Linked DNA regions of Glaciimonas sp. CA11.2. The protein of the gene in region 4 interacts with the protein of the main gene of each other region in a pairwise test. Links are inferred from orthologs where the notes say so. Each region holds a gene or a part of one and is shown on either strand. Other genes may lie near its edges. The genes, in order: RGU75_RS15615, ftsZ, ftsA and RGU75_RS08685.

What was found.
Region 1: the proteins of RGU75_RS08685 (region 4) and RGU75_RS15615 interact in binary tests that used the Escherichia coli proteins (3 or more experiments, as listed by UniProt). The link is inferred for Glaciimonas sp. CA11.2 from one-to-one orthologs.
Region 2: the proteins of RGU75_RS08685 (region 4) and ftsZ interact in binary tests that used the Escherichia coli proteins (3 or more experiments, as listed by UniProt). The link is inferred for Glaciimonas sp. CA11.2 from one-to-one orthologs.
Region 3: the proteins of RGU75_RS08685 (region 4) and ftsA interact in binary tests that used the Escherichia coli proteins (3 or more experiments, as listed by UniProt). The link is inferred for Glaciimonas sp. CA11.2 from one-to-one orthologs.

What each region holds. Positions count from the first base shown.
Region 1 is NZ_JAVIWL010000001.1:3,605,997-3,613,752, reverse strand. The notes cover bases 2,228-5,193. They hold RGU75_RS15615 (RodZ domain-containing protein), read right to left. Parts: upstream 4,197-5,193; coding sequence 3,258-4,196; downstream 2,228-3,257. Other genes in these bases: rlmN (23S rRNA (adenine(2503)-C(2))-methyltransferase RlmN), read right to left, coding at 4,983-5,193; pilW (type IV pilus biogenesis/stability protein PilW), read right to left, coding at 4,162-4,971; ispG (flavodoxin-dependent (E)-4-hydroxy-3-methylbut-2-enyl-diphosphate synthase), read right to left, coding at 2,228-3,238. Also shown: RGU75_RS15630 (tetratricopeptide repeat protein), read right to left, coding at 1-509; hisS (histidine--tRNA ligase), read right to left, coding at 521-1,891; more of ispG, read right to left, coding at 1,970-2,227; more of rlmN, read right to left, coding at 5,194-6,158; ndk (nucleoside-diphosphate kinase), read right to left, coding at 6,322-6,747; RGU75_RS15595 (Bax inhibitor-1/YccA family protein), read left to right, coding at 7,122-7,756.
Region 2 is NZ_JAVIWL010000001.1:2,260,129-2,267,879, reverse strand. The notes cover bases 4,791-7,751. They hold ftsZ (cell division protein FtsZ), read right to left. Parts: upstream 6,885-7,751; coding sequence 5,697-6,884; downstream 4,791-5,696. Other genes in these bases: ftsA (cell division protein FtsA), read right to left, coding at 7,105-7,751; RGU75_RS09675 (peroxiredoxin), read right to left, coding at 4,824-5,327. In the rest of the region: preprotein translocase subunit SecA, read right to left, coding at 1-1,530; RGU75_RS09690 (M23 family metallopeptidase), read right to left, coding at 1,941-2,903; RGU75_RS09685 (hypothetical protein), read left to right, coding at 2,970-3,482; lpxC (UDP-3-O-acyl-N-acetylglucosamine deacetylase), read right to left, coding at 3,698-4,633. UniProt on the Escherichia coli protein: Essential cell division protein that forms a contractile ring structure (Z ring) at the future cell division site. The regulation of the ring assembly controls the timing and the location of cell division.
Region 3 is NZ_JAVIWL010000001.1:2,257,833-2,261,658, reverse strand. What follows is about bases 1-2,951. They hold ftsA (cell division protein FtsA), read right to left. Parts: upstream 2,117-2,951; coding sequence 884-2,116; downstream 1-883. Other genes in these bases: RGU75_RS09660 (cell division protein FtsQ/DivIB), read right to left, coding at 2,130-2,894; ftsZ (cell division protein FtsZ), read right to left, coding at 1-663. Outside these bases: RGU75_RS09655 (D-alanine--D-alanine ligase), read right to left, coding at 2,971-3,826. UniProt on the Escherichia coli protein: Essential cell division protein that assists in the assembly of the Z ring. May serve as the principal membrane anchor for the Z ring.
Region 4 is NZ_JAVIWL010000001.1:2,026,768-2,034,517, reverse strand. Bases 2,057-5,016 are described here. They hold RGU75_RS08685 (rod shape-determining protein), read right to left. Parts: upstream 4,079-5,016; coding sequence 3,035-4,078; downstream 2,057-3,034. Other genes in these bases: gatC (Asp-tRNA(Asn)/Glu-tRNA(Gln) amidotransferase subunit GatC), read left to right, coding at 4,450-4,752; mreC (rod shape-determining protein MreC), read right to left, coding at 2,057-2,771. In the rest of the region: mrdA (penicillin-binding protein 2), read right to left, coding at 1-1,141; rod shape-determining protein MreD, read right to left, coding at 1,210-1,722; more of mreC, read right to left, coding at 1,719-2,056; Asp-tRNA(Asn)/Glu-tRNA(Gln) amidotransferase subunit GatA, read left to right, coding at 5,077-6,543; RGU75_RS08670 (hypothetical protein), read left to right, coding at 6,563-7,081; Asp-tRNA(Asn)/Glu-tRNA(Gln) amidotransferase subunit GatB, read left to right, coding at 7,175-7,750. UniProt on the Escherichia coli protein: Forms membrane-associated dynamic filaments that are essential for cell shape determination. Acts by regulating cell wall synthesis and cell elongation, and thus cell shape.

The DNA.
Region 1 (7,756 bases), 1.6 Mb from region 4 along the record:
AAAATATCACCTTTACGATCTGCCAGCGCACTGGCAAATTCCGGCGATACATCTCCGGTCAATACTTTTAGCCCTTCGTCATACGCATTTTGATCAAGCAGGATACCGGCCAAACGAATTTTAGCAATTGTCTTGTACTCTTCTTGCCGACCATGATCAATAACCCACTGTAATTGCGCCTTGGCGCCATTCAGATCGTTCGCGTCAAAGGCAGCTTTCGCAGCAGTCATCCCTGCCATCTCTGCGTAGGCTGTACTACTGAATTTTTGTTGCATATCCGCTGCTGCGCGCTGTACTTTAGCATTATCTTTGGCACCAACCGCTTTTTGCATCTCCTCATACAATTGCGATGCTTGCGAAGCCTGACTATTTTGATAGTACTTCCAGCCACCCCATCCGGCATAACCGGCGAGCGCAATGATCACCACCCAGGTAACGAGGTTTCCATACTTTTTCCACCAGTCGTTTATGGTCGCTAACTGTTCTTGCTCTTCAAGATTAAATGCCATGATAATTTACTTTAATGGTGATAGTGAACGTGCTGGTGGTCATGATCGTGCCCGTGATGATCGTTTCCGACTATCTGATCTACCAAATAGTCAGTGACGCCGTCAAAAGGCACGATGGCCTGATTACTGCCATCCTCTTTAGCGCCAATTTCGGCGCGAAGTACTTTGACTGCAGCGGTATTATTCGCGATTTCATCGTCACCGATAATAACGGCATAGGCGGCACCGCTGGCATCAGCCCGCTTCATCTGCGCCTTAAAGCTTCCTCCTGAGTTTGCCGAAGCGCAATGTAGCACAACATCCAATCCGGCACTACGCAAACGCTCAGCTAACACAAACGATTGTAATTGCGCGGCATCCCCTTGATGCACCAGATAAACGTCACACTCATTACGTGTTACCGGCTCACCACTAGCCCGCATCAACTCTAATAACCGCTCAACACCCATCGCAAAACCGCATGCCGGTGTCGATTTTCCGCCGAACATTTCGACCAGCGGATCATAGCGTCCACCACCACAAACCGTACCTTGGGAGCCGAGTTGATCTGTCACCCATTCAAAAACTGTACGATTGTAATAGTCCATACCGCGCACCAAACGAGGATTGATAGTGAACGGAATGTTATTGTGATTGAGTATTTTTTGTACGCCATCGAAATGGGCACGCGAAGCTTCACCCAGATAATCGAGCAATTGCGGCGCGCCGTTGACCATATCTTGCATAGCCGGATTTTTGGTATCCAGAATACGCAAAGGATTGGAATGCAAGCGACGTTGCGCATCAGCATCCAGCACCTCGCTGTGCCTCTCAAAATAAGCGATCAAGTCGACGCGATGCCGATTTCGCTCTTCGGCGTCACCGATTGAGTTTAATTCAAGTTTAATGTTGTCGAGCCCCAGGTCATCCCAAAGACGCTGACAAAGCATGATAAGTTCTGCGTCGATATCCGGTCCAGTGAAGCCAATTGCCTCGGCACCGACCTGATGGAATTGACGATAGCGCCCACGCTGTGGACGTTCGTGGCGAAACATAGGGCCGCTATACCACAACCGCTTAGGGCCATCGTAAGTCAAATTATGCTCAATCGCAGCGCGAACGACGCTCGCGGTACTCTCTGGGCGCAAGGTTAGATTGTCACCATTCATCGAATCAGTAAATGAGTACATTTCTTTTTCGACGATATCGGTAACCGCGCCAAGACCGCGAGAAAACAAAGCGGTAGGTTCGACGATAGGGGTACGAATCTGCTGAAAGCCGTAGCTTTTCAGGACCGACTCCACTGTATTTTCAAACAGCTCCCACAAAGCCGCATCAGCAGGCAGGATGTCATTCATCCCTTTTACGCCAACAATTTTTTCAACTTTTTTAGATTCGGACATTCTTTTTAATGCTCACTTAAGTATTCATAAATTTGATGAGGCTTGATACTAAACAGCGCTGCACAACTTGGAACTTGGCTACTCCACAGCTTGAGTGGCGTAGCGTTTTTTAACATAATCGAGCACTATGCCCTGGAATTCCTCAGCAATTCGCTCCCCGCGCAACGTCATCTTTTTTTCGCCATCAATAAAAACTGGTGCGGCAGGAGATTCTCCAGTGCCGGGCAAACTAATCCCGATATTCGCATGTTTGGATTCACCGGGACCATTTACGATGCAGCCCATGACTGCGACGTTCATGCCTTCAACCCCGGGATAAGCCTTTTTCCACACTGGCATCTGATCGCGCAGGTAAGTCTGAATTTTATCTGCCAAATCCTGAAATACAGTCGAAGTAGTCCGCCCACATCCTGGGCAAGCAATCACCATTGGGGCAAATTTACGCAAGCCCATTGTTTGCAATATTTCTTGCGCCACAACAACTTCTTTCGTACGGTCACCACCCGGCTCAGGGGTGAGTGAAATCCTGATCGTGTCGCCGATTCCTTCCTGCAACAGTACAGACAATGCGGCTGTGGAGGCAACTATCCCTTTACTTCCCATACCAGCCTCGGTCAGTCCTAAGTGCAGAGGATAATCACAGCGATGCGCCAATTCGCGATACACCGCAATCAAATCTTGCACTCCAGAAACTTTACACGATAAGATAATACGATTTGCCGCCAGACCCAGCTCTTCTGCACGAATGGCATTTTCGATAGCAGACGTCACTAATGCTTCGTACATGACTGCCTGAGCACCCCACGGTTCATCTCGTTGCGCATTTTCATCCATGATGCGCGCTAATAGAGCTTGATCAAGGCTGCCCCAATTTACACCAATCCGGACAGGCTTATCGTATTTACAAGCTATCTCGATCATTTGGCCAAACTGGGTGTCACGCTTGGCACCTTTACCAACATTGCCCGGATTAATCCGATATTTAGACAACGCTTGCGCGCACTCGGGATAATCATTGAGCAAGGTGTGGCCGTTGTAATGGAAGTCCCCTACCAACGGGACATCAATTCCCATTTTATCAAGTTGCTCACGAATAGCTGGCACGGCTGCCGCCGCTTCCGGCCTGTCGACGGTAATACGAACCAATTCAGATCCTGCGCGCGCCAGATCTTTGATCTGAATCGCTGTTCCAATGGCGTCCGCAGTATCTGTATTTGTCATAGACTGCACTGCAACGGGCGCACCGCCGCCGATCAATATTTGACGCTTACCATAACTGACAATGGCTGTGCGACTGATGCGACGAATACCGGGACCAGAGGCTATTGGAGAATTCAAATCCGACATGGATGGTTCGCTTTCAGAATTATTTCAGATTCAGTCGGGCAATATTGTTTTTAGTGCCAGCTTTCAGATCGACTGCTTCACCACGCAAAGTCACATCAACGCCCGCTAAATTACCAATCACAACGGACACAGGCTGATCAATATCAAATGTTTCGGTACTACCGCCTTTTCCTACGCGAGAGAAAAGAATCTTTTTATCGGCACGCCTTATTTCAACCCAGGAATCCTGCTTGAACGTTAATTTTAAAATATTAGCTCCCGCTAGGGCAGCTGGAATTGCAGCGGTTGCCTCTTGTGGCTTGACCGCTGCAATAACGGCATCGAGAGGCGCTAAAACACTTTCAGTAGCAATCACCGTATGACTATTTGATGCTGGTGCGGCGGGCGTGTTTACTTGGCTCGACGGCACCCCATCCTCTACATGATTCGCAGCCGATACCGGAGCTGTTGCTCCGAACGGTCGACGCAATGCAGAAAAACCACCAAACTCCGCCACTAAAATACCGATCAAAACTAAAGCAATAGCGCCGAAAATCCAATTGTAAGGAATTCGATTACGCCCCCCCAACAGTAGCCGCGACTCAGAAAAAATCGTCGCGCTGGTAGGTTGCTTGCCCAAAATTTGGGTTTTTACCGGCATGACAGGCACGGTGCTCGGTAAAATCGTCGCTGGATCCAGTCCTAACATCTTTGCGTAGGACCGAATATATCCACGTGTCATCACAATAGTCGGCAAGGCAGCGTAGTCGTCAGCTTCGATCGCCTGAATTTGGCGCGGTGCCAGCTTCAGCTGGTTGGCGACATCATCGATAGACCAACCATTTTGCTGACGTTTATACGCCAGTTGCATCCCTACAGAGGCTACCTGATCACTACCCTGAATTATTTCCTCGCCGGTGATATTAGTAATAGTTTGGTCCGGCTCACTCATCAAAAACTCCGCGCTGATAGGATCCATATTCTGCAGATCCTGGATAGACTCGACGCAACTGCGTCACCAAATTTGTTTCCGCTACGCGATCACCCAACTTACGTTCAACCTTAATGGCGCTCCATAAGACATCCGCACTCAGTACGTCTATTTTTGTGACCAACGTCATATAAAAACGCGCCCGCTCAGTGTCATGGCGATCTGCGGCAATCAAAGCCAGGTTAACGTTAGTCAGAGGGTTGCCGGCGTCAAACTGAAATGCTTGCAAAAAATACCGTTCTGCGCTGATGCCATCCCTCAACTTTAGGCTACAGACACCAGCGTTAGTGAGCGCCTTAGCGGGAGAAAGATAAGAACGACTCTTCAATGCATTTTGAAAATAAGCGATTGACTCTTTTTCTCGTCCATTTTTACAAAGAAACCAACCATAGTTATTGGCGATATCAGGATTGTTAGGTGCTAACTTAAGCGCCCTGAGCAAATTATCGTCGGCCAAGCCGACTTCGCCCATGTCCATATAGATCAATCCGCGCATGCCATAAGCATCTGCGTTCTCAGGATCTGCGGCGATCGCCTGTTTCACTTCATCCAGCGCTACTTCCAACTGACCCTGACCATAGTAACCAACCGCCAATTCCAGGCGGATACGGGCACGCCGCTGCGCTTCAGTCAGATCAGAATTGGTTGGAAGTTCGCGGCGCGCGCCCGGTTCGGTTTTATTCGCAAAGTTGCCACCAGATGGCGATGTACAGCCCGCCAACAACGTCAACATCGCAACGGTAGCCATGATGAGAATACTCATGCACCTTGATTTCACTCAGAGACCTCAACAATGCGACCGAAATTTTTACCAAATTTTTGCTGATACTCGGCCATTTTTTGCATGCGCTCCTGGACTTTGGTGCGGTCCTGCACTTCTCCGGCTAGCTGCCCGCATGCGGCATCGATATCATCGCCTCGCGTCTTGCGTATCGTTGTGACGATTCCGGCATCCATGAGGATCTGTGCAAATGCTTTTATCCGCGGATTATTAGACCGTTTAAGACCAGACTCTGGAAACGGATTGAACGGTATGAGATTGAATTTGCAGGACACTGCCTCGCTACCACTGCGTCCCTGGACCAGAGCGATTAACTCGCGGGCGTTAGCATCACTGTCGTTAACGCCGTCTAACATACAATATTCAAATGTTACAAAATCGCGCGGTGCAAACTCCAGATAGCGTCGGCAAGATGCCATCAGTTCGCTAAGTGGATACTTTTTATTTAGTGGCACTAATCCGTCCCGCAAAGCATCGTTGGAAGCGTGTAATGAGACGGCCAACGCCACAGCACAATCCTGCGACAACTTGTCAATCATCGGTACCACGCCGCTGGTTGACAACGTAACGCGGCGGCGAGAAAGGCCGTAGGCGTTATCGTCCAACATCAGTTTCAAGGCAGTAACGGTCGGTTCATAGTTTAGTAATGGCTCGCCCATGCCCATCATTACCACGTTGGTAATCTGGCGCTCACCTTTTGGACCAGGGTCAATATTTTTTGATTTGCGGAGCTCAAATTCAGCCATCCATAACTGACCGATGATTTCACCCACGGTCAAATTACGGCTAAAACCTTGCTTGCCAGTTGAACAAAAACGACAGTTTACGGCACATCCAGCCTGAGTCGAAATGCACAGCGTGCCCCGATTTTCTTCGGGAATGAATACTGCTTCTACAGCATTACCCTGTCCGACATCCAGCAACCATTTGCGGGTGCCATCTGTGGAAATATGATCACTAATTACGGCCGGTGCGGCGATCATCGCGCGCGTGGCCAGTTTGTCGCGTAAGGACTTGGCCAGATCGGTCATTGCGTCGAAATCACTTGCTCCGAACTGGTGTATCCAGCGTAGCAATTGCTTAGCGCGAAACGGCTTCTCACCCAATTCGCCGCAATAGTCGACAAGTTGCGCAGGGTCCAGATCCAGCAGGTTGGTGAGAGCTGTCATGACAGATTCCATCTAATTGTTGATCCGTGTGCAAATGCAAAAAATGAATGCAAATGTCAGGCGGATCAACGTACTACAACTTACTAACTTATCAATTATCTGTGCTTCATTGCACGTACTGACTTGATACTTATTAACACCTTACTAATTCGTGCTTTGCGAATTAACGTGAGTACACGTTCAAAGCAGGAAAGAAATAAGCGATTTCAACAGCAGCTGTTTCAGCGGCATCGGAGCCATGAACTGCATTTGCATCGATCGAATCTGCGAAATCAGCACGAATCGTGCCTTTATCGGCCTTCTTTGGATCTGTCGCGCCCATCAGGTCACGGTGCGTCAGGATAGCGTTTTCGCCTTCCAGTGCTTGCACAATAACAGGACCAGAGATCATGAAATCAACCAGATCCTTGAAGAATGGACGAGCAGCGTGCACAGCGTAAAAACCTTCTGCTTCGGCGCGGGACAAATGCATCATGCGCGCAGCGATGATTTTCAGGCCAGCTGTTTCAAAACGGCTGTAAATTTGACCGATGACGTTTTTAGCGACTGCGTCTGGTTTGATAATCGATAGGGTGCGTTCAATTGCCATTTAAAAAAACTCCAATAATATAGAAAGGTCAAACTGGTGTAAGTTATTCAATTACATCTTCAATTGCATTGATACTAGACGGTGCTAGTCAGAACTATGCGAAATTGGCTGAAATTGTGTTAGGTAAAATCATGCATTAATGCCATGTTTTAGAAGGATTGTTTTATAATCCAATCAACCTTAGATTTTACCACGAAACACCTGCAAGAGAACCATATCACCGCGACCTAACACCCCAATAGAACCTCTGACGCTGAAAACTGTCTGAATTAACGAACGACCTATAAGGCTTGATGGCCGTGGCAAAGATAGTCTTACCACAACGTGCTATGCTACTTCCAGCTTATGTTCACGCTGTTAAAAAAGGGATAATCATGAATTCAAATCAGCAACATCGTTACGCACCAACGGGCACCACCGCAGGTCTAAGCGGCGTTCGCAATCGCGTGCTACGTAATACCTATTGGCTACTCGCGCTGTCGATGATTCCAACAATTGGCGGTGCCTGGGTTGGCGTACAACTCAATTTCAATCTATTCTCCGGCAATCCGATGATCGGATTTGTTGCGTTTATGGCAATTGCTTTCGGATTCTTCTACGCTATTGAAAAAACCAAGGATACCGGCTGGGGTGTAGTCGTCCTGTTAGCCTTTACGTTCTTCATGGGTCTGATGCTGACGAGACTGATTGAACATACGCTCAGGTTTTCGAATGGTGGAACACTGATTATGATGGCGTTCGGCGGTACCGGGATCGTATTCGCAGTCATGGCAACAATTGCTACAGTGTCCAAGCGCGACTTCTCTGGCCTGGGGAAATGGTTATTTGCTGGTTTGATCGTTATAATAGTGGCAAGTGTGGCGAATATCTTTTTACAAATCCCAGCACTTTATTTGGCAGTATCAGTCATTGCTATTGCGATTTTTTCGGCCTACATCTTATACGACGTGCAACAAATTATTAACGGTGGCGAGACTAATTATGTTCGCGCAACATTAAGCATCTATCT
Region 2 (7,751 bases), 230 kb from region 4 along the record:
ACCCGCCATATTGGTGGCGATCGTAATTGCCTTCGGACTACCCGCTTGCGCAATAATTTCCGCCTCGCGTGCATGTTGCTTGGCATTCAAAACGTTATGCGGCAATTTGGCTTTATCCAGAATACCTGACAGCAACTCTGAATTTTCGATGGAAGTAGTACCCACCAGCACTGGTTGTCCGCGCTCATAGCAATCCTGAATATCGATCAGCATTGCGTTGTATTTTTCAGTTGAAGTCTTATAAACCTGATCCTGGCGATCTTTACGCTGATTCGGACGATTTTGTGGGATAACCACGGTTTCCAAACCGTAGATTTCCTGGAATTCGTAGGCTTCTGTATCGGCAGTACCGGTCATGCCAGCCAGTTTCCCGTACATACGGAAATAATTCTGGAACGTGATCGACGCTAAGGTCTGGTTCTCGTTCTGAATCTGAACGCCTTCTTTGGCCTCAACCGCCTGATGCAAACCATCTGACCAGCGACGTCCCTGCATCATGCGGCCGGTAAACTCGTCGACGATAACGACTTCGTTGTTTTGAATAACGTAATGCTGATCCTTGTGGTACAGGGAATGCGCGCGTAAAGCGGCATACAAATGATGTATCAGACTGATATTAGCCGCGTCATACAGCGACGCGCCTTCTGCCAACAGACCCATATTGGTCAAAATTTGCTCGGCTTTTTCATGCCCGGCTTCGGTCAGCAAGACCTGATGCGCTTTTTCATCCTTGGTATAGTCGCCCGGAATCTCAACTTTACCTTTGCCATCAGGCGTTTCTTCACCAACTTGTAGTGTCAGTAGCGGCGGCAAGGAGTTAATTTTTTGATACAAATCGGTGTGATTTTCAGCTTGACCAGAAATAATCAGTGGCGTCCGCGCTTCGTCGATCAAAATCGAGTCGACTTCATCAACAATCGCAAAATTCAGCACCCGCTGCACACGATCACCGGCTTCAAACACCATGTTATCGCGCAGATAATCGAAACCGAATTCGTTATTCGTTCCGTAAGTAATATCAGCTAAATAAGCAATTTGCTTGTCGTCATGCTCTACCGCGGACAAATTCACACCGGTAGTCAATCCAAGCCAACTATATAAGCGCCCCATCCACTCAGCGTCGCGCTGTGCGAGGTAATCATTCACTGTGACCACGTGAACGCCCTTGCCTGACAAGGCGTTCAGGTACGCTGGCAACGTTGCCATTAACGTTTTACCTTCGCCGGTGCCCATTTCGGCAATTTTGCCGTAATGCAGCACCATGCCACCAATTAGTTGGACATCGAAATGGCGCATTTTGAGAACCCGCTTGCCAGCCTCACGACACACTGCAAACGCTTCCGGCAACATATCATCCAGCTTTTCACCATCGGTGATGCGCTGTTTGAACTCGGCCGTTTTAGCTTTCAACTGCGCGTCCGACAATTTTTCCATTGTCGACTCGAGGCCATTAATTTGGCCTACAGTTTTTTGGTATTGCTTGAGCAGTCGCTGGTTGCGGCTACCGAAAATCTGGGTCAGTAATGACATGCTTGGATTCTAAAAAAAGTATCGGAGTTATTGCGCGTTTTCACACAAACTGCTCCGTTTATATCAGCCATTAACGTAAAGGCGAAGCGCGAGCCTTAAACAATTAAGGAAGGCGAAGCGAACAAAATACATAACAAGCCCAAAATCACTAAAACCAGGCCGTAAGACTATAACTTAGGATGTATGCAAAATGGTCTCAGCTAGCCCTAATAAAGATGGCATTAGGGATGTAACGCTGGTAGGCATGACTCCGCTGAGGCGGTTTTACTTAAGTCCTATAACCGCATAAGTACAAGATTTTATCATGTGACCTCCGTCACGTTGGGGTTATGCGCGAGGAAACAATCCCCCTTATCCAATTTGTATCAGACTTTTGTATATTGACATTTAATAAAGTATCAAAAAATTAACTACCTCCCGATCAATACCGCCATTTTTGCCTGATCGGTACCAGCCGCAAGAAACTTGCGCGGATCCTGAGCGCCGCCTTTGATTCTGACTTCAAAATGGAGGTGCGGTCCAGTAGAACGTCCGGTACTGCCAATATCCGCAACATGTTGTCCGCGTTGCACGATATCACCCACTTTTACCAATAATTTGGAGGCATGTGCGTAACGAGTAACGATATCGTTGCCGTGATCAATCTCGAGCATATTGCCGTAGGCCGGATGATATTCTGCGGCAATAACTACTCCGGCTGCGGCTGCAACAATCGGCGTGCCGGTCATTGCCGGAAAATCCAACCCTTCATGGAACGCACTGCGGCCGGTAAAAGGATCCACTCGCCATCCAAAACTGGATGAGTTGTAATTTACTGCAACCGGTTGGTTGGTCGGCAACAGCTTTGCTTTGATTTTGTCACTCATTAATGTGGATTCAAGCACATCCATATAGTCGGCCCGATGACCAATATCACGCGCCATCGAATCCAGCGCTAATTGGAACTCAGTAATGCCGAACGCCCGTGACTTCCGTTCATTCATGCTGGACGGCTCTGCGCCGCCAGTTCCCGGTGTCCCTTTGAAATTAAACTCTTCCGGCTTCACACCCGCCAAACCCTGAACGCGCTCGCCCAATGCATCAAGGCGGAGCAACTGCGCCTGCATCTGACCTAATTTAATGGCCATTGCGGCGAGATTTTCTTTCAAAAATTTATCATTGTCAGGAACACTCCCAGTGTTGCTGAAGGAGACTGGCGTCTTCATAAAAGGTATAGATACGCTACCAGCATAACGAAATGTCAGAAAATACAGCAACACCGTCGTCAATAATACCGCTATCAGAAATAACACGATCAACATTGCAATATGACGACCACCTAATGTGATCGATTTAGCACGAGAGAAACGGGGATGCAGAAGAATTACTTGCATCGCGGCCGCTCGCCAATAGCGGTTAGATCGCCCTTCGCGTAATAGGTGTGATATCGTTTCGTGATCATGCGCAAACTCTCATTTTCCTCTTCATTTATGCAAGCGGCCGGTTCGAAGTCGTCCAAATGGATCTCCCGAGAGGCCACTGACTTCCTGCGCGACAACGACAAAATGGCAGCGCTGCTGCCAACCCTTACTCGTATGGCGGCTTTACAAAAACAGTGTGCCGCTGGCTTACCAAGCATGTTTGAAGCGTGCGAGGTATTGCATTTTGAATCAGGCCAACTAGTTCTCTCGGCCCCAAACGCGGCATTAGCAACGAAGTTAAAACAACAACTACCAAAACTTCAGAATTATTTACTTGCGGAGAACTGGCAGGTTAATGGAATTCGGATCAAAGTACAAGTAAGCCAAAGCCTACAAAAATTAACGCCAATTAAACAATTTAGCCTCACGCCGACTGCAGTTTCCGCATTCGCGCATCTGGCTGGAGCATTAGAAGAGTCGCCGCGCAACGAAGCATTGAAAGCGGCTCTTGCCGCAATGGTCAAAAGATACACAGACGAACAGAGTAGATAAAGCGCGCAGACCGAATATATTCATGGTTACGCTGAATGACTGCGGCATGCCATTAGACACGATAAAAGAAATTGCCAATTAAACAATCTATCTCGTAGGAATTGGATGGTGGGATGGTGGGATGGTGGGAATTAATGATGCAGCAAAAAAAGTCCATCGTTAGCGCTCAAAGTGAAAATTTAATCACCTGATCCACGCTAACGAGACAATGCTGCTTAGTTCAACGCCCATTCCTGCTCAACCTGACGCTGATACGTATCAGGTGCAGATGCAAGGTTTTCAAAGCTGACAATTTCGTACGCATCGGGTTGTGCCAACAGTGCGCGCAATAATTGATTATTCATCGCATGACCGGACTTGTGAGCGGTGTAACTGGCAAGTAACGGATGGCCGATAAGATACAAATCACCAATAGCATCCAATATCTTGTGCCGCACAAATTCATTTTCGTAGCGCAGGCCGTCACTGTTCAAAATACGATACTCGTCCATCACGATCGCATTTTCTAATGAACCACCACGCGCCAAGCCCATTCCTCGGAGAGTTTCAACATCCTGCATGAACCCAAAAGTGCGCGCACGGGCAATTTCTTTCACATAGGACTCAAAACTGAAATCAACTTCGGCGGTTTGTCCTGTCCCATCGACAGCAGGATGATGAAATTCAATAAAGAATTTCAGCTTGAAACCGTCACAAGGTTCGAGCCGCGCCCATTTTTCCTTGTCGCCCTCGCCCTCCCTGACTTCCACCGTTTTTTTGACTCGAATAAACTTTTTCGCCGCGCCTTGTTCTTCCAAACCGGCCTGCTGCAGCAGAAACACAAAAGACGAGGCAGAACCATCCATGATGGGAATTTCTTCCGCGGTCAGATCCACGTATAAATTATCAACGCCGAGACCTGCGCATGCCGAAAGCAGATGCTCGACCGTCGATACGCGTTGACCATCTTTGGACAGCACTGACGCCATTCGCGTGTCGCCCACCGCAGTGGCGGTTGCAGGAAAGTCAATGACTGGATCGAGATCGATACGACGGAAAACAATACCGGTGTTTATCGCTGCCGGGCGCAAGGTCAACTCAACCTTGGTTCCGGAATGCAATCCGATACCGACGGTTTTGACAATTTTTTTGATGGTGCGTTGTTTCAACATGTCATCATTATAGATGTTGCCGCCAACAGCGACTGTAACGAAGTGTGGTCATTGTGGGATAAAAAACACGGATTAGGGCCATCTTCGACGCAAAATGCGCTAATTATAGGAGCCCCAATAAAAAACGGCGCAATCGCGCCGTTTAATTACCAATAACTCGTTCAGCAAATGGGTCGCAACCGACTCAATATTATATTTGCGACAACAGTACTTCCGCCGTCGATACTTCAAATGTCTTCGGCGCTTCAACGTTCAATTGTTTAACTACACCATCATCAATAAACGCAGAAAAACGCTGTGAGCGTATTCCCATGCCTGCTTTGCTAAAATCTGCGTCCAGACCCAACGCCTTTACGAAAGATGCATTTCCATCAGCTAGCAAACGCACGGCACCGGTCGCTTTTTGATCGCGGCCCCAAGCGCCCATAACAAACGCATCATTGACTGAAATGGCCCAAATTTCGTCTACGCCCTTCGCTTTGAATTCCGCGGCGTGTTTAACATAACCGGGCAGATGCTTTGCCGAACAGGTCGGCGTAAATGCACCGGGCACAGCAAACAAGGCAATTTTCTTGCCCTTTACTAAATCACTGACGTTAAAAGTATTTGGTCCTAACGAACAACCTTCCGTTTCTGTTTCAATGAATTCTGCTAATTGGCCTTCAGGCAAGGTATCGCCGATTTTGATTGTCATGATGATTGTCCTTATATCTGGGTGGTTTTATTGGTACTACAAAATGGATAAGAATTGCTCGCCACTTTATGGCGCAGCCAAATAATCTATTAACACTTTATCCGCTGAATTCTTACACTCAACGAACTACCGTCTGTTTTTTTATTCTTAAATTTTTAATCTTAATATTTAAATAAAAAGATTAAAAAAAACGCCGCGCCAAAAAGGTCGCGACGTTCTAAAGTATGCCTTGTTCCCCACATTTCTGCAGAGGTTGAAGCGATTTACAGTCAACGTTTCCTGGCGGACAAACCGCTACCAACCGTTGACTGGTCTTGCTTCAAATAACAATAGCCATTTTCGGTTAGTCCGCTTGCTTAGTCGGCTTGCTTAGTCCGCTTGTTTGCGCAAGAAAGCCGGAATGTCATATGTTTCCATGCCATTCTTTTCCAGAGCGCGTACTGTGTCCGACGCAGATTCACGACGCCATACTGCTGGCGCTTTCATCCCGTCAAACGACGAACTACCGTGGCCGACAGAATGTGAATTGGCGTGACCGTGTTGCATCATCGGCTCGTTGTGCGTTCCCGTGCGCAACATTTGTGGCTGCACCAGTTGAACCGATTTGCGCGCACGGCCAAGACCGGTTGCGACCACGGTAACGCGGATATCGTCGCCCATGGTTTCGTCGTAAGCGATCCCTTGTGCAATCGATGCGTCCGGTGCAGCAAACGCACGAACGGTAGCCATTACTTCTTTGATTTCTTTACCTTTGAGACTGCGGCTTGCGGTGACGTTGACCAGCACGCCACGTGCACCCGACAGATCGATACCGTCCAGCAATGGCGATGCAACTGCCTGCTCTGCCGCCAGACGTGCGCGGTCAACGCCGTGCGCAGTTGCCGTCCCCATCATCGCCTTGCCTTGTTCACCCATGATCGTCTTGACGTCATTGAAATCGACGTTGATATGACCCGGCACATTGATGATTTCTGCAATCCCGGCGACGGCATTGTTGAGTACGTCATCGGCGTGTTCCAGCCATTCGACCATGCTGTCGTCTTCGTAAATCTCTTCCAGTTTTTCATTGAGAATGATGATCAGCGAATCAACGTGTTGTGATAACGCTTCCAAGCCTTCGTCAGCGAGGTCCATGCATTTTTGACCTTCGTACGAAAATGGCTTGGACACCACCGCCACTGTCAGCGCGCCAAGTTCCTTGGCGATCTGTGCGACGACTGGCGCGGCACCGGTGCCAGTACCGCCGCCCATACCGGCCGCAATAAATACCATGTGCGCACCACGCAGCGCATCTTCAATCCGCGCGCGTGACTCTTCCGCTAATTGGCGGCCTACTTCAGGCTTCATCCCCGCACCCAAACCGGTCTCACCGATCTGGATAACGTTGTGCGCTTTGGAGTGCTTCAGCGCCTGGGCATCGGTGTTGGCAGCGATAAACTCGACTCCCGAGACACCTTTGTTGATCATGTGCTGAACCGCATTGCCACCAGCGCCACCGACGCCAACGACTTTAATCACGGTACCCAGCGTTGCATTGTCAAGTATATCGATTTCCATGATGTTTCCTTATAAAGTTGCAGCATCCAGTCAATAGGCATCACGCGGTGTGAGGCCTAGCAACTGACAACTGCGCGTTACACAAATAACATTAACCACGCCAATTTTAAATAATGTATTGCCACATCTGCTGCTTCTACTTTGCTTCTTTGTACTGCCTCGACCTTTTACTGCAACTTCAGAAGTTGTGTCTGACCCCATCTACACCACATTCCAACACTTAAAAATTCCCTAAAAACCATTCCTTCATACGTTGCCAGACTGCCTTCGCAGAGCCTTCCTGACGCGTCACAATATAGCCACGCAGATACTGCTTTTTCGCCTCCAACAGCAAACCCAGCACCGTCGCGTAACGCGGACTGCGCACCACGTCAGCCAATTGGCCGTTGTAGTGTGGCGTGCCTAAACGTGCTGGCTTCAAAAAGATATCTTCTGCCAGCTCGATCATGCCGGGCATCAGTGCCGATCCACCGGTCAACACAATGCCGCTAGAGAGCACCTCTTCATACCCCGACTCACGCACAACTTGATGCACTAGTGCGAATAATTCTTCGACGCGTGGTTCAATCACGGCAGCCAACGCCTGACGTGACAGCGTGCGCGAATTGCGATCACCCAGACCTGGTACTTCCAACGTTTCGCCCGGATCAGCCAGAATCTGTTTTGCGACGCCGTAACGCAACTTGATTTCTTCCGCTTCCGCAGTCGGCGTCCGTAACGCCATCGCGATATCGTTGGTGATCTGATCACCGGCAATCGGGATCACGGCCGTATGCCGAATCGCGCCTTCCGTGAATACCGCTACATCGGTTGTACCGCCACCAATATCAACCAGCACGACGCCAAGTTCTTTTTCATCAGTAGTGA
Region 3 (3,826 bases), 230 kb from region 4 along the record:
CGCCTTGCCTTGTTCACCCATGATCGTCTTGACGTCATTGAAATCGACGTTGATATGACCCGGCACATTGATGATTTCTGCAATCCCGGCGACGGCATTGTTGAGTACGTCATCGGCGTGTTCCAGCCATTCGACCATGCTGTCGTCTTCGTAAATCTCTTCCAGTTTTTCATTGAGAATGATGATCAGCGAATCAACGTGTTGTGATAACGCTTCCAAGCCTTCGTCAGCGAGGTCCATGCATTTTTGACCTTCGTACGAAAATGGCTTGGACACCACCGCCACTGTCAGCGCGCCAAGTTCCTTGGCGATCTGTGCGACGACTGGCGCGGCACCGGTGCCAGTACCGCCGCCCATACCGGCCGCAATAAATACCATGTGCGCACCACGCAGCGCATCTTCAATCCGCGCGCGTGACTCTTCCGCTAATTGGCGGCCTACTTCAGGCTTCATCCCCGCACCCAAACCGGTCTCACCGATCTGGATAACGTTGTGCGCTTTGGAGTGCTTCAGCGCCTGGGCATCGGTGTTGGCAGCGATAAACTCGACTCCCGAGACACCTTTGTTGATCATGTGCTGAACCGCATTGCCACCAGCGCCACCGACGCCAACGACTTTAATCACGGTACCCAGCGTTGCATTGTCAAGTATATCGATTTCCATGATGTTTCCTTATAAAGTTGCAGCATCCAGTCAATAGGCATCACGCGGTGTGAGGCCTAGCAACTGACAACTGCGCGTTACACAAATAACATTAACCACGCCAATTTTAAATAATGTATTGCCACATCTGCTGCTTCTACTTTGCTTCTTTGTACTGCCTCGACCTTTTACTGCAACTTCAGAAGTTGTGTCTGACCCCATCTACACCACATTCCAACACTTAAAAATTCCCTAAAAACCATTCCTTCATACGTTGCCAGACTGCCTTCGCAGAGCCTTCCTGACGCGTCACAATATAGCCACGCAGATACTGCTTTTTCGCCTCCAACAGCAAACCCAGCACCGTCGCGTAACGCGGACTGCGCACCACGTCAGCCAATTGGCCGTTGTAGTGTGGCGTGCCTAAACGTGCTGGCTTCAAAAAGATATCTTCTGCCAGCTCGATCATGCCGGGCATCAGTGCCGATCCACCGGTCAACACAATGCCGCTAGAGAGCACCTCTTCATACCCCGACTCACGCACAACTTGATGCACTAGTGCGAATAATTCTTCGACGCGTGGTTCAATCACGGCAGCCAACGCCTGACGTGACAGCGTGCGCGAATTGCGATCACCCAGACCTGGTACTTCCAACGTTTCGCCCGGATCAGCCAGAATCTGTTTTGCGACGCCGTAACGCAACTTGATTTCTTCCGCTTCCGCAGTCGGCGTCCGTAACGCCATCGCGATATCGTTGGTGATCTGATCACCGGCAATCGGGATCACGGCCGTATGCCGAATCGCGCCTTCCGTGAATACCGCTACATCGGTTGTACCGCCACCAATATCAACCAGCACGACGCCAAGTTCTTTTTCATCAGTAGTGAGCACCGCATCGGCCGAAGCCATTGGCTGCAAAATCAGGTCCGATACTTCCAAACCACAGCGGCGAATACATTTGACAATGTTTTGTACCGCCGACACTGCGCCGGTAACGATATGCACCTTGACCTCAAGTCGGATACCGCTCATCCCGATTGGTTCACGCACATCGTCCTGGCTATCGACGATAAATTCTTGCGGCACCGTATGCAGCAATTGCTGATCGGTCGGAATGTTGACAGCCTTCGCTGTTTCGATCACACGCGAGACATCTGCTGCCGTTACTTCCTTGTCCTTGATCGCCACCATGCCACTGGAATTAAAGCTGCGTATATGGCTACCGGCAATACCGGTATACACATTGCGGATTTTGCAATCCGCCATCAATTCAGCCTCTTCCAGCGCACGCTGGATCGACTCTACTGTGGCCTCAATATTAACCACTACCCCTTTTTTCAAGCCTCTGGATTCATGCTGACCGAGCCCGATCACTTCGTGTCGTCCATCAGGCAGAACCTCAGCTACTACCGCCACCACTTTGGAAGTGCCGATATCAAGGCCAACGATCAAGTTTTTTGCGTCTTTAGTCATAATATTCCGCTTATTATTTTTTATTTCCCAATCCAGCACCAAGGCCACTCGCCTTTAACGCCAGACCATTCGGATAACGCATATCCACACTTTCAATCCGGTCCTGCAAACGCGACAACAACTGCGGATAAATCTCAACCAACCGGCCAACACGATCCTGCAAGGTTGCCTTGTTTTGTTCCCGCCCAAGCGCCACGGTCATACCGTTATCCAATTTAACGCTCCATGCATAACGCGGAGAAAGCTCCACATCTGTAGGTGTTAATTTGAGCGGCGCAAACCATTTCTTGAAATCCATGAATCGTGCAAGAACGTCTTTCTCACTACCGATTGGACCACCAAATTTCAACAGATCGCCGTCCTCTTCTGCCTCATCCAGATTGGCAATAAACAAATCACCTTTAACCGATAACAACCGTCCATCGTCGTCCCACGTGCCTAATGGCTGGTGTTCCTCAATCGTGACGACCAATTGGTTCGGCCATTCGCGTTGCACCGAGGCCTTGCGTACCCATGGAACCGACTCAAACGCTACGCGTACCGCATCCAGATTCGCTGTAAAAAAATTACCTTTAATTCGCGGCAAAGCACTGGCACGAATCGTCAATGGATTAACCCGACGTATCTCGCCTTGCCCCGCTCCCTCAACCCGGATAACCTTTAACGTAAACATAGGCCGTTGGGCCAGCCACCATACACCGGAGGCTAACAAGACGAGCAAAACCAGCCCAATCAGGGCATTGGAAGTTACGTTCAATATTTTGATGTCTTGCCACATAATTGCTATCTTTATCGCTCGTATTTGCTACGTATTAAATTCGTTAAAATGTGTCCTGACCGAAATATCAACCTTTTCAGATTGGCGTCTCGTTGCTCTCGTGCCGCAATTCCAGTGATGCTGACGCCAGTATTTCCACACATAATTCTTCGTAACTTGATCCATCCTGCTTGGCTGACATCGGCACCAGCGAGTGGCTTGTCATCCCCGGCGATGTATTGATTTCTAAAATGAACGGGGCGTTGTCGCTATCCCGTAACATAAAATCAACCCTTGCCCACCCCTTGCAACCAAGTGCATTGAAAGCCTGTACCGCTAATGACTGTATGCGCTGCGTCAATACGTCGTCTAACGGCGCCGGACATAAATAGGTAGTGTCATTGGTAAAATATTTGTGCTGATAATCATAGTTACCATCCGGTGCACGGATTTCTACGATGGGTAACGCGCGCGCGGTCCGACCTGCGCCCAACACTGGCACAGTCAACTCGCGTCCGCTGATAAATTCTTCTGCGAGGACCACTTCATCGTATTTTGCACACAAGGCGAAACCAGCATCAATGTCTGCGTAACCGGTTACCTTGCTGATGCCAATTGTCGAACCTTCATGCGGGGCTTTGAGCATCAATGGCAAGCCAAGCGCATCCGGCAATTGACGCAGCTCGTCGCTCGATACACTCGCGGAATCCAGGACAAGAAAACGTGGTGTTGGCAAATCGAGACTCTGCCAGACGCGCTTGCTCATTACCTTATCCATCGCAATCGCAGATGCCATCACGCCCGGACCGGTGTAAGGAATACCGAGTTGTTCCAGCGCTCCTTGAAGCGTGCCGTCTTCGCCAAAGCGGCCGTGCAACGCAATGAAGACGCGATCAAATTTTTCAGCGGCCAATTCCGCCAGACTACGTTCAGCCGGATCGAACAGGTGCGCA
Region 4 (7,750 bases):
CAATCGCCTTATACATATCAACCACGCCATGGCCACCCACCTTATCATCGCGGAAACGATGACCTCCGAGCATGAAAAATCCCATGTCTCTGATTGTTTGCTGTGGTGTACGCTTCCCTAGTTCAAGCCCGGCCAAGGCCATAAATGGCTTGTAGGTAGAACCCGGAGGATACGCACCATTCATTGGCCGGTTGATGAGCGGATGGTCTGGAGAATTGAGTAGTTCGTTCCAGCTTTGCTGATCAATGCCATCGACAAACAGATTCAAATCGTAACTTGGTTGCGACACATAGGCAAGAATGTCGCCCGTTGCAGGGTTAATTGCCACCAGCGCACCACGATGATCACCAAAGGCTTTCTGCACGATTTTTTGCAATTCAATATCAATGGAAAGAATCAGATTTTTGCCGGGTATGGCCGACGTACGCGATAAAGTTCGCACGGCACGCCCACTCGCTGATATCTCGATTTCTTCGTAACCGGTGGTGCCGTGAAGCTGGCTTTCGTAACTCTTTTCAAGGCCTTCCTTGCCAATATAATCGGTACCTTTGTAATTAGCCGCATCGTCGCCTTCATCGATTGCTTTGGCGTCATTTTGACTGATGCGTCCGATATAGCCGATCACGTGCGCGGCGACGTCGCCGAGTGGATATTCACGGAATAAGCGCGCCTGAACATCAACGCCGGGGAAGCGATAACGTTGTACCGTAAACTTTGCCACTTCTTCGTCAGTCAATCGCGTGCGAATAGGCAAGCTGGCAAAGCTTTTTGAATCATCCATCAATTTTTTGAATCGCCGCCGATCCTTCGGCTCAATGTCGATTAACTTGGACAAATCATCAATCACATCTTCAAGTTTACCGTTGATTTTGGAGCGCGTGATTTCAAGCGTGTACGCAGAATAATTGCGCGCCAGCACGACACCGTTACGATCCAGAATCAGTCCGCGATTGGGAACGATAGGAACTAACGAAATGCGATTTTCCTCGGCTTGCGCTGCGTAAACGTCATGACGAATAATTTGCAGCCAGACAAATCGCGCCACCAAGAGGGAAAAACAAAACAACACGAATACCACCGCAGCGGTGATCCGCATCCGGAAGTTATGTAGCTCGCGTTCCGTATTCTTAAATTCTGTCATGAGGTTTGCACCGTGAGATTCTGGCGCAGAGAAGAGCGACCGGCGTCGCCCAAAGCGATGTCGCATAATTAGATCGGTCGATTATCATCACGATTGATGGCACGTCGTTGCGGTGCCAATAACATCCAGCTAAGCAATGGCCATAAAAGCATGCTGACCAGGCTTTCCGTAAAAAACAACCAGCCGGGAAATTTGCCACTGATAATCAGACGCAAAACGAGTTGCACCGCTTGCGTCAACAAGAGTAACGGTAATATGTGGAGAGCCTGACCCAATGGCGAAAACCATAATACGCGCCGATGGATCATGATTGCGAAATACGAAAGTAGTGTGTACGCCAATGCATTTTGCCCCAACAGCGTTGCATCATGCACATCAACCAGCAATCCCATGCAGAACGCGATAACGATGCCGATCTTGCGTGGCTGATGAATGCTCCAGAACACCAATACCAATGCAACAAAATCAGGCACACCCGGCAACTGGCCCCAAGGCATCAGGTTCAGAAAAAAAGCCAGCAGTAACGTCATCCCGATAAAAAGCGGATTAGCAGGCAATAAAATATAGTGTGGGCGACTCATCGGCTACGTTCCTGCAATTTTTTTCGCGCAAGCTCGGCCTTCGCATCGCGGGCGGCATTCTTCATCGCATCTTTGTTCGCTTCTTTGTCGGCTTCACTCGCCGCGTTTGCTGCTTCTTGCGCTTTTTCTCTAGGGCTGTCAGTCAAGCGGCGCTTGCTCAGCGTATCGACTTTTCCACTACTCGGTTTGACAATATCATCCGGGCGCGGTGCCGGTTTTGGATCAACCAGCAAAATCAGTAGTTGTCTGTGGCGGTCAATCCCGGCCGCAGGTGCGCAGACGATATGTGCAAATGCATCGGCAGATTTATTTTCAACCAAAACCACTTTCGCGACGGTCAAGCCGGGCGGATACACGCCGTCGATGCCCGAGGTCACCAATACATCGTCTTTTTTGACATCTGCATTGGCCGCCATAAAACGCAAATCGAGAAATCCGGATTGACCGCGACCATACGCGACACTTCGCAAACCATTCCGTAAAACCTGCACCGGAATAGCCTGATCTTTATCAGTTAACAATGTGATTTCAGAGGTAAAAGGAAATACGCGAGTGACCTGCCCAACAATGCCCGCGTCGTCAATGACCGGCTGTCCGGTAAGAACGCCCTGCTGGGAGCCACGATCAACCACGACCTTGCGCGTAAAGGGATCACGCGCGTCATAAAGAATTTCACTCATTACCGATTTCACTGCCAGTTGTTGTTGCGCACCCAACAACTTACGCAACTGAACATTTTCTACTGCCAGCAATTGCGCTTGTTGCAATTGCTGCGCACGCGATGCCTGTACGGTACGCAATTCTCGGTTTTCTTTTTCTACCGACGACAATGTCGAGAAATAATCGATCATCCGATAGGTAGCATCACGCGGCATGAGCGCTACGGCCTGGACCGGATAAAGCACGGTACTGACTGCCTGTCGCAGAAGGACGAGCGCATGCAAACGCGCGTCGACGATCAGCAGCGTGAGCGCCAGCAACGTACAAACAATCGCCTTTCCGCGTGCCGAAGCACCTTGCTTAAAGAGGGGAGGCGGGCTGTATTCCATTGATGGCAAACAGGTTATTGGTGACTAAATTGAAGAAAAATGCACTAAAAATGATCGCCTGACGAGAGTATCAAGCGAGCCGCAAACAACTGCGGATCACCGAAAATCACCCCAAATAATCAAGGACGACCACGGAGCACCGTGGCTGTTCGCCCATCGACACGAAGGGCCGAGTCCGGAAAAAACCGTCTCAGCCATCGTTGCACTGCCTTAAATCGAAAGCCGAAGCATGAAGATATGGCAGCACACCCTATCTAGGTGAATTACTCGTACGAGAAAATCGATCCCAGCTTGTCCATCCGTTCCAGCGCCATGCCAGAACCGCGGACCACGCAAGTCAATGGGTCTTCGGCAACGATGACCGGCAAACCGGTCTCTTCCATTAACAGGCGGTCCAAATCACGCAGCAAAGCGCCGCCACCCGTGAGCATCATGCCTTTTTCGGCAATATCCGCACCAAGTTCCGGAGGCGTCTGTTCAAGGGCATTTTTTACTGCAGAAACAATGTTATTGAGCGGATCAGTCAGCGCTTCCAGGATTTCGTTGCTGGAAATAGTGAACGAACGCGGAATACCTTCCGACAAGTTGCGCCCTTTTACTTCCATTTCTTTCACTTCAGAACCCGGGAATGCAGAACCGATAGCTTTCTTGATTGCTTCCGCGGTTTGTTCACCGATCAACATGCCGTAGTTGCGACGGATGTAATTAACAATAGCCTCATCAAACTTGTCGCCACCAACGCGTACTGAGCCTTTGTAGACCATGCCGCCCAATGAAATGATACCGACTTCGGTTGTGCCACCACCAATATCGACCACCATTGAACCAGTCGCGTCAGAAACCGGCAAACCTGCACCGATTGCTGCAGCCATTGGCTCTTCAATCAGGAATACCTGAGAAGCGCCCGCGCCCAATGCCGACTCGCGAATTGCACGGCGTTCAACCTGTGTAGAACCGCAAGGTACGCAGATAATAATCCGCGGCGAAGGCCTGAACATCTTCGTATCGTGAACCATGCGAATGAACTGTTTAAGCATTTGTTCGGTGACAGTGAAATCGGCAATAACGCCGTCTTTCATCGGCCGGATCGCCTCGATATTGCCAGGAACCTTACCCAGCATTTGCTTGGCTTCGCGCCCTACCGCCTGAATTGTTTTTTTACCATTGGGACCGCCTTGTTGGCGGATAGCAACCACAGAGGGTTCGTCGAGAACGATGCCTTTGTCACGTACATAAATAAGCGTATTCGCGGTACCTAGATCAATCGCCAGATCGTTCGAGAAGTAACTGCGTAAAAATCCAAACATGAATTGTCCTGATGCGCAACAATGGTGCGCCTAAGCGTTTTATAAGGGGAATCTATTATCAGCGCATGGCCTTCTTCAGCGCTCTTTAAAAATCAGTTAACCGGCCCAACCCTAAATATGACACGTTTAACAACGCATTATAGTTGCAATATTTGCAACCACATTCTTGGCCTAAGCTGTTTTCCGAGTGTTTTTAAAGCAGCACCTCTGCGACATGCGGCATGGACCCGACATTCTACCTTATAATTTGAAAGACATTGATCGACAAAAGGCTAGAAATGCTGGCCTTTTACAAAGCTTTAAGAAGTTTTATCGACATTAAAGACCTTCATACAACACTTTCAGCAGCGCATTTTGCGCCACCAAAACATATGTCTCTAGCCCTTTCCGACGTTAAACGTATTGCCCATCTCGCCCGCCTTGAGCTGACCGAAGACCAGGCCACGGCCACCTTAGATAAACTAAATGGCATTTTTTCATTGGTGGAACAGCTAAGCGCCGTTGATACCACGGGTGTTGAGCCGTTAAGTCATCCGATTGCCGCGCTGCAGACAGATCTTTCATTGCGCCTGCGCGACGACGTTGTTACCGAAACCAACCGCCGCGAGGATTACCAACGCACTGCACCCGCAACCGAGGACGGCCTCTATCTCGTTCCAAAAGTCATCGAATAATTTTCTTTAAAGAAATATAACGCACTCGAGTGATAAATAAATTAATTAATTCATTTAATTATTTATCTGCAATAACCCAATAACCACTATTCACTAACGTCAGGCGCGCTATTTTCGACGCATCATGGAGCGACCATCCGTGCATCGAAAATATAATAAAACGGCAAACCGGTGCCATTTGCGCAACACTCACCGGCAGAAAACCCTAGGAAATATGAATTGCTGAAAACACATCTTTTGTCCGTATCTTACGATTAATGCAATTAATTCGGACGATGTGCAGCGAATGAATCATTCCTTATTTACCCGGCAAGTTTCCATCACATGCATACAAAAACTCTTAAACAACTGTCGATACTGCTTCACGATAAGAAAATTTCTTCTGTGGAACTGACTACACAATTTTTGGCACGTATTCAGCAAAGTGATCTCAATGCTTTTCTGCACGTAGACCCCGAGTTGACCTTGCAACAAGCGCGCAACGCCGACCAACGGCTGGCTCAAAATAACGCCACACCCTTGACCGGCCTACCGATCGCGCACAAAGATATTTTTGTCACGCGTGACTGGCGTTCCACTGCCGGCTCCAAAATGTTGGAAAATTACGTCAGCCCTTTCGATGCAACCGTCGTGTCGCATTTTAAAGATGCCGGCATGGTGCACCTGGGCAAGCTGAACTGCGATGAATTTGCGATGGGTTCATCGAACGAAAACTCCCATTTCGGCGCCGTTAAAAACCCTTGGGATAAAACCGCGATTCCGGGCGGCTCATCAGGCGGTTCGGCAGCGGCTGTGGCCGCAAGATTAACGCCAGCGGCCACCGCAACCGATACGGGCGGATCAATCCGTCAACCCGCGTCGCTATGCGGCGTCACGGGCATCAAACCGACCTACGGAAGCGTATCTCGCTTCGGCATGATCGCCTTTGCTTCGTCATTGGATCAGGCCGGGCCCATCGCTCAAACTGCAGAAGATTGTGCTTTGTTACTCAATGCGATGGTTGGATTTGATCCGCGCGACTCCACCAGTCTGGAGCGCCCAAAAGAAGATTTTACTCTTGGCCTGAACGACGATATCAAAGGTTTGCGAATCGGCATTCCAAAAGAATATTTTAGTAGCGGCCTCGCCCCCGACGTTGAACAAGCGGTGCGCGCAGCCTTGAGCGAGTACGAAAAATTGGGTGCCGTTCTGGTCGATATTTCACTCCCGAAAACTGAACTATCAATTCCCGTGTATTACGTGATTGCGCCAGCCGAAGCGTCGTCCAATCTGAGTCGCTTCGATGGCGTCCGCTACGGACATCGCGCAGCCGATTACAAAGATCTGGCCGATATGTATCAAAAATCGCGTGCTGAGGGATTTGGCGAAGAAGTCAAACGTCGTATTCTTGTAGGTGCCTACGTGTTGTCGCACGGTTATTACGATGCCTATTATTTGCAAGCGCAAAAAATCCGTCGCCTGATCGCAGAAGACTTTCAAAAGGCACTAACTGGCCCTAACCGTTTATGTGACGTCATCATGGGCCCCGTATCACCTACCGTAGCGTGGGATTTAGGCGCGAAAGCGAATGATCCTGTGGCGAATTATCTAGCCGACATTTATACCTTATCGAGTAGTCTGGCTGGCTTGCCAGGCATGTCGATTCCATGCGGTTTTGGGCAGGGAGAAAAAAATGCGCAGCGTCCGGTTGGATTGCAGATTATCGGAAGCTATTTTGATGAAGCGAAGCTGCTTAACGTTGCACACCAATATCAACGCGTAACCGACTGGCATTTGCGGTCGCCCAACTAACCGAAACGAGAAATTCGCCATGCGCGTCATCCACACCTGTTTGCACCGCTATTTTGTTACGATGCTGATCCTACTGGCCATAACGCTACTGTCGACATCCGTGTATGCGCAAGAATTGCAGACCAAATTTGGCTGCAATACGACCCATACTGAAGGCGGTGAAAAAGTTATTTTGGCCGACGAAGGCGAAATACATTTGGATGGCGCCAAGATAAAAACTTTTCGCTGGGAGTCGGATCAGTATCGGACGATGCACGGTTTCGATTGCAGCGTGGATGAAAGCGACGAACCGGTCGCCGAAGTCACCCAGAGTGGCGATAAACCGGGCTGGCGTGTCACCCTAAAAGATCCAGTGGCGGCACGAGATCGACGTGGTTTTGATTTTTATAATCATGGCAAAAACTGCAGTATCCGCTTGCAACGCGATGGTGACACGTTAAGCATTAAACCGAGCTGTCCGGCGTTGTGCGGCTCAAGAGTAAATTTTACGGAATTGTCGGTAAATTTAAAAACCGGCACGTGCCGTCACGAAGAATAAACACAGCATTGTGCGCGATTGCCTGAGTTGGCGACACTTTCAATATGGTCAATAAGGCCCATCGCGCACGTACAGAAAAGAAACGAGAAAATTATGCAATGGGAAGTCGTAATCGGTCTTGAAACGCATGCACAGCTTTCGACCAAATCAAAAATTTTCAGTGGCTCCTCTACGCAATTCGGCGCTGAACCCAATACCCAGGCCAGTCCGGTCGATCTGGCATTACCCGGTGTATTGCCGGTTCTTAATCGTGGCGCCGTTGAGCGCGCTATCCAGTTTGGTCTGGCGGTCGATGCGGTCATTGCGCCACAATCCGTTTTTGCACGCAAAAACTATTTTTATCCGGATTTGCCTAAAGGCTACCAAATCAGTCAGTTTGAGATTCCGGTTGTACAAGGTGGCAAGGTGTCGTTCGTGATGGAAAAAGACGGAAAGAGCGAAATTCGCTCGGTTCAGCTGACGCGCGCGCATCTGGAAGAAGATGCAGGAAAATCGCTCCACGAAGACTATCAAGGCATGACCGGTATTGACTTAAATCGTGCCGGCACACCATTGCTGGAAATCGTCACCGAACCAGATATGCGCAGCGCAACAGAAGCGGTTGCTTACGCCAAATCATTACATGCATTAGTCATGTGGCTGGGTATTTCTGACGGCAACATGCAGGAA